One region of the Lysinibacillus sp. Bpr_S20 genome, then DNA from elsewhere that is predicted to be linked to it. Evidence: riboswitches for the same ligand, from Rfam matches in the RefSeq annotation. Region 1 holds a riboswitch; each other region holds the start of a gene.
The links. Region 1 has a riboswitch for S-adenosylmethionine ahead of metK (methionine adenosyltransferase). Riboswitches for the same ligand answer to the same signal wherever they lie in the genome.
Positions count from the first base shown of each region.

Region 2: another riboswitch for S-adenosylmethionine. It lies ahead of metA (homoserine O-acetyltransferase MetA); the one in region 1 lies ahead of metK (methionine adenosyltransferase).
Region 3: another riboswitch for S-adenosylmethionine. It lies ahead of MWJ95_RS15615 (cyclase family protein); the one in region 1 lies ahead of metK (methionine adenosyltransferase).

Region 1 is NZ_JALNLQ010000004.1:23,131-25,407, reverse strand. It holds gene metK (methionine adenosyltransferase) at 1-1,171, opposite strand, end outside; SAM riboswitch class I at 1,506-1,624, opposite strand.
Region 2 is NZ_JALNLQ010000005.1:252,093-254,369, reverse strand. It holds gene metA (homoserine O-acetyltransferase MetA) at 12-947, opposite strand; SAM riboswitch class I at 1,089-1,198, opposite strand; gene MWJ95_RS15040 (nucleotide excision repair endonuclease) at 1,393-1,764, shown strand; gene MWJ95_RS15035 (TrmB family transcriptional regulator) at 1,846-2,277, opposite strand, start outside.
Region 3 is NZ_JALNLQ010000006.1:67,771-70,047, forward strand. It holds gene MWJ95_RS15610 (DedA family protein) at 1-408, shown strand, start outside; gene MWJ95_RS15615 (cyclase family protein) at 464-1,201, opposite strand; SAM riboswitch class I at 1,312-1,416, opposite strand; gene MWJ95_RS15620 (YuzC family spore coat inner layer protein) at 1,560-1,961, opposite strand; gene MWJ95_RS15625 (SMI1/KNR4 family protein) at 2,106-2,277, shown strand, end outside.

The DNA.
Region 1 (2,277 bases):
CGTCAGCTTTGTCAGTTTGTTCCCAAGGTACATTTAAATCAGTACGACCAAAATGACCATATGCTGCAGTTTGCTTATAAATTGGGCGACGAAGGTTAAGCATTTTAATAATCCCAGCAGGGCGTAAATCAAATAAGTCGCGTACCCATTTTACAATTTCACTTTCCGTAACTCTTCCTGTCCCAAATGTATCAACAGCAATAGATACAGGTTGAGCAACACCAATCGCATAAGCTAGTTGTACTTCAGCTCGATCTGCTAAACCAGCTGCTACGATATTTTTTGCCACATAGCGTGCTGCATATGCTGCTGAACGGTCAACCTTAGTTGCGTCCTTACCTGAGAAAGCACCTCCACCATGACGTGCATAGCCACCGTATGTATCAACGATGATTTTACGTCCAGTTAGACCAGCATCCCCTTTTGGACCACCAATGACGAATCGACCTGTTGGGTTGATGAAATATTTAGTATCGGCATCTAGTAATTCTTTTTGAACAACTGGAGCAATTACAAATTCTTTTAAGTCTGCTTGAATTTGCTCAAGCGTAGCTTCTTCATCATGCTGTGTTGAAATGACAATCGTATCAACGCGCACTGGTACATTATTTTCATCATATTCAACCGTTACTTGAGTTTTTCCATCTGGACGTAAATATGCTAATTCACCTGACTTACGTACTTCCGTTAAACGACGAGCTAATTTATGGGCTAAACTAATTGGCAATGGCATAAGCTCTGGCGTTTCGTTACATGCATAACCGAACATTAAACCTTGGTCACCAGCGCCAATTGCTTCAATGTCAGCGTCTGTCATTGAGCCTTCACGCGCCTCTAATGCTTGATCAACACCTTGAGCAATATCAGGTGATTGCTCACCGATCGCAACAAGTACTGCTAGATTTTCTGCATCAAAGCCATATTTCCCACGTGTATAACCAATTTCGGCTACAGTATCACGAACTATGCCTTTTATATCTACATAAGTAGAAGTAGTAATTTCTCCTGATACTAATGCTAAGCCTGTTGTTACTGTTGTTTCACACGCTACACGTGCGTTTGGATCTTCTGCTAAAATAGCATCTAAAATGGCATCCGAGATTTGGTCACAAATTTTGTCTGGATGTCCTTCTGTTACACTCTCTGATGTAAACAGTCGACGGTTTGTCATTTGGTTTTCCTCCTATTACTTTTACAAATAATATTTGCGAATTAATACGGTACTCATTACCCATGTCAAGTTCACTCCTAAGGAATTGAACCCTCAAGCCGTTGTTGCTGTCGCTACGTTTGCACTTCGCTTTCGCACAGTAAACATTTGTTGCTGTCGCTACACTTTCGCACAAATAAACAGCTCTGCTTTTAACACGAGGATTTCGAAAGATCCGTCATTATAATAAGGAAAGGACTATATACTTACCTTTAATTCGTTTTTAACAATAAAAAAATCCTTTTCTCACGCTTACTTAACATGAGGAAAGGAATAATGACTTCGTAACCTTTCACTCTTATCGTTCAAGGGGTATCCCCTTGCATCAGGTTGGCACCAACGCATGTCGTGAAATAGTTCATGCAGGTTGCCGGGTTTCACAGGGCCTGACCCTCCACCAGCTCGGGATAAGAGTATCCGTTCAATATCTCATAATACGTAAAAGGTCGAACATTGTCAAATATTTTTCACTTATGCACTACCGCTATGTCTGCACTACGCTTTCGCGCAAAAAACACCTAAGGCAAGCACAAAGACATTCCTGGCAAAATTGCTGAGGCATAATTGTTTGTATTCATATAAAAAAACTATGAGATTTATCAAGAAATTAATTTGGATTATGCTGTAAATTTAAACAAAATAATCCCTACTCTCCACCTCACATCATGTGTTAACATATGTGTAACCCCTTACAGCATTTTTTGTAGCGAACGCAGAGCATCAGCTACAGAACATGTGGTGGATGAATATGATATTTTAGCCCCTTTTCAGTCGAAGACAAGCTCCAACTAAAAACACGCTAATTACTTCACATCCTGTGCGAACCTCATGTTCTAAACACAATTTTGCTGTGTCGAAAGTGAATGTGTGATCACTTAATATATATAGGGTAAAAAGCATGATCAAAACGAATGAATATACTTTTTGTCGTTTTCTTGAAAAGTAATAAAATCTAAAAAATAATTTCTTAATTAGTATAGATTATTTAAGCAATTGTGTTATACTATTTTTGAAATTAAGAAAATCTCCCTCAGACTCAAGGGAATACTATAAAAAAGGATGGTATT
Region 2 (2,277 bases), on a different contig from region 1:
GCTGAAAGAAATTAAATATGATATTCAATCTCATCAACAAAATCCCATTCGTATGGTGTTTCTTGGTAAACGTAGTAATTCAACCAATTCGAGAATAATAAATGCGTATGGGCACGCCACGTATTAAGTGGTTCATTTACTGGATCGTCATTTGGGAAGTAATTCACCGGTACCTCAATATCTAATCCTTTCGCGACATCACGATTATACTCATCAGCTAACGTTGTCGCATCGTATTCTAGATGACCGGTAATCATGATATTTTTATTATCCTTAGATTGCACGATGAAAACGCCAGCATCTTCTGAATAAGACAGTAATCGTAAATCAGGATGGTTGCGGACTTCATCAATCGAAACAGATGTATAACGAGAATGTGGTGCCGTAAATAAATCACTAAAACCTCGTACTAAATCCACTGTTAAATCCGTAATGACATGAGAATAGACACCTGAACATTTAGAAGAAAGCTCAATTTTGCCGATACCATAATGATGATATAATGCCGCTTGTGCGCCCCAACATATATGTAGAACCGATGTTACGTTATGCTTTGACCAATCCATAATTTGTGAAATTTCCTGCCAATAGTTCACGTCTTCAAATGCCATTTTTTCTACTGGTGCACCCGTAATAATCATGCCGTCATAGCGGCGATGGCGAATTTGATTGAAAGTCGTATAAAATAACTGCAAATGTGATTTACTGACATTTTTCGATTCATGCGTAGCGGTATTTAAAAATGTAATATTCACTTGTAACGGTGTATTCCCCAATAAACGAAGTAATTGCAGCTCTGTTTTTTCTTTTTCTGGCATTAAGTTTAAAATTAAGATATTTAACGGCCGGATTTGTTGCGTTTTTGCTCTATCCTCTTCCATTACGAAGATTTTTTCCTCTCGTAAATGTTCTCCAGCTGGTAAGTTTTTTGGAATATTAATTGGCATCTTGCATTCCCCTCTCTTTTATTTCTCTCTGTTGAAATCAATTAGTGCAACGGGCACCCCGCAAACCTCAATAAGACTTAAAATTAAAAAATCCCTCTCATTCCATATGAGATAGAATGAGAAGGATTAAGTCCACGTTCACTCTTATCTCTCAAAGGATAATCCTTTGCTGGAATTAGCACCTTTCTAACTTTTGTTAGAGGTTGCTGAAGCGTCATCGGGCCAAATCCCTCAACTTCTCTTGATAAGATTATTTAATTAAAAAGAATTGTAACATGAACAATTAAGAATATCAATAATACATAGAATATTTCGTTATTAATCATGCATGTCATTATGGTATTTGTTTAACACTAATGTGAAAGTTATGTCTACATATTTTATGGTAAACAAGCTGTAATTATGTTAACATATACCTTTAGTAACAGAGAGGAACGTGAAAAGTTTGATTAAAATTGAATTCCCAAAACCAGATTTAGTAATTCGCCAACGCGAACAAGATTTAAAGCCAGGTGATGTACCAATCACTCCATACTTCGGTTTTATTGACTTCCATAAAATCACACGTGAAAAAGGCGGCATATTCTTATTCTACAATGAACAGAATGAATTATTATTTGTCGGTAAAGCACGTAAAATTCGCCAACGTATTAAAAAGCATTTTGAGGATAATGTGTCTCCGATGAAAAATCACCGTGATGAAGTTTTCAAAATTGAAGTGTATGAAGTAGATGATCCAATGGAACGTGAAATTTACGAAACATACGCGATCAATACATTCCGCGCTAAATACAATGTTGATAAAGTTTTTTATTAAAATAAAAAATACTTTTTAACAAAAAAGAATCTGCTCGTCATCTATGTAGCTTACTACACTGATGGCTTGCAGATTCTTTTTTTAATCTAAGAAAAAGGCTTTTCGTTCTTTAGTAATCCATTCCTCAAGTTCCTGATCATCGCGCTTTAATAGTCGATTGACCAGCACGTCATGCCATATATAATCCTCTAATAAGTAAATATGAACAGGATCATTTGTAATAAAGGCCATTTCTTGATTTGACGGTGAATGACCATAAATCATCTCTTGACTATCTACTGACAGGATAAACCAATGCGGTGTGGAGGTTTTCTTCGTATAGTTTGTAATACGATGCTGGTCTATGGAAGCAATATTTTCATCCACATACAATGAAATGCCATGAACCGGAATATGTTGAGAGACCTCTTGTATATCCTCTCTCAATTCTTCAAACATATCTTCCCACATCGATAATATAACTTTTTTCTCCGCTTTTTTTAATAATGACTGACAATAATTGACGATTGCCTC
Region 3 (2,277 bases), on a different contig from region 1:
GGAATTACCCTGAGCTACTATATAGGCTATAGATTCGGACTACCTTTATTACAAAAATATGGTTCGAAAATTCATATTACTGAGCAGAAAATTGATTTTACTAAACAGTTATTTGCAAAAATAGGGCCGGGATTATTATTAATAGGATATTTTATTCCCGGTGTGCGTCATCTTACAGCATATATTGCAGCTATTAATAATTATCCTTATAAAAAATTTGCTTTCTTTGCCTATACGGGAGCAACTATATGGACATTTACGTTTATTACTTTAGGTAAAGTACTGGGAGAGAAATGGCATTATGTTGGGGTATATTTATCTCGCTACAGCATTTATCTTATAGTATTATTCATATTAATGATGTTGATCGTTTATGTAGTTTTCAAAAGAAGGAATTCACCGAAATAAATAAAAGGTAAGATAGGTATGATTCAATATTCATCGAATCATACCTATTGCTATTTTAAGGTAATATAGCAAATGAACGGACAGGGAATCCAGATGCTTTTTCAGGCTTTGGTACAATATTAAAAATAACAGCGCCTTTTGGAGGTAGCTTGTCTAAATTGGTCATCAGTTCAATTTGGTAAGTATCTTGCTCAAGCACAAAATATTCACCGTCTAACTTACCATTTGTACGAAAATCCGCTGCTGAATCCGTATCAAAAGTTTCGTGACCGATAGCACTTACTTTGCGCTCGTTGAATAAAAACTGTAACGTTTCTAATCCCCAGCCAGGAATATGATTATGACCATCACCGTCCTTGTTGCTGAAAGACTCTTTATCTGGCCAACGTTTACTCCAATCGGTACGCAGGGCTACAAAGGTACCTGCTTCAATTTCTCCATACTCAGCTTCAAAATCAAGAACATCTTGAACACTTAACGTGTAATCGTTATTCATTTCGGCTTCCTTCGATTTATCAATAACGATGAGTGGTAGCACTAGTTCTTTTAGCTTCAATTCCTCTAAATAGCGTGTATCTCGCACAAAATGGATAGGTGGGTCAATATGTGTGCCGTATTGCCCAGGGAACGTGAATTGCTGTGCAAAGAACCCATCATCATGGGAAAATAATGTTTCAAATTTTGCATCATCAAACATAAAGAAATGAGGAGAATTTGGCCCAAATGTATGTGTTAAATCTACCCATTCTTTCGATTTCAATAGTTGAAGTGCTTGTAAAAGTTCGTTTGTCATAATATTCTCTCGCTTTCTTTTGAAATTTTGGGTGCTACCTTTTGCTTGATAGCAAGTAAAAAAGAGTCCTCCATGAAGAGGACTCTTGTGCAAAGTAACTGCAGTAAGTGTTCTCATCTTCAAGGCCGAATTTTGCCAATTGGAATTAGCACCATACCTATAGGCTGGTTGCTGAGACTTCATAGGGCCAATCCCTCCGTCTCTCTTGATAAGAAAATGCGATATAAGAATTTTCAGAAATAAAACTTACAAACACTTTAGCATATCTTTTTATTGTTTACAAGTTCAATAGGGATACAAGGTTAAAAGTTTGCATTCATTCTGCGAAAAAAGAGGCCCTCTTCAAGGGGCCAACTCTTCACCAACCCAACAATAATGTTAGCTTACAACAACTGCTCTCAGTAAATATTATACGTAATCCATCTGGTGTATAGGTTGTTTCAAATTTTATTGTAATGCCTGTTGACGCAATTAACTTTTCAACTTCTGTTTTATTGGATTGTTGTGCTGCGTCTATAAGATCATGTGCAAATTGCTCTGACTCATCAATTTTATCCGTAAGTAATTGTGCCTGCTGCATAATAGTCTTAATCCGTTTCGCTGAAGTCTTCAACTTATTTGTATTGATGGGTGGAAATGGGCTTCTATTTGTTGGCATTGCTAGATATCTAGAAGGTTGTTGAGTAGTTGGTTGATTTGCCATTACCCATGTTGGATAATAATTAGGATAGACAAAATATGGATAAGGATTGTAATACAACTAACTTCCTCCTATCCTATAGCTGATACATTATCTTATGTATAACGGAGACATTAGGTGTTAATGGCTACCGCTTTGAAAAGCTTGAGCGAAAAGGGGCTCAGTTCAACGGTTTATTATTCTTCTTCAAAAGGAGTTGTTAAGATGGATATTCGTGCATACATAAAAAATGGTTTTGAAGTTTACTATGAACGTTATAATCAGGTGTCTGAAGAAGGGTTTTGTAGATGGATGTGCCCAGATGTACCTGAAGAAATGAAGGTAGTTGATATCGACGGTGAGTGGTCTGTGTGGAGAATGATTCCTTCAACTGTAA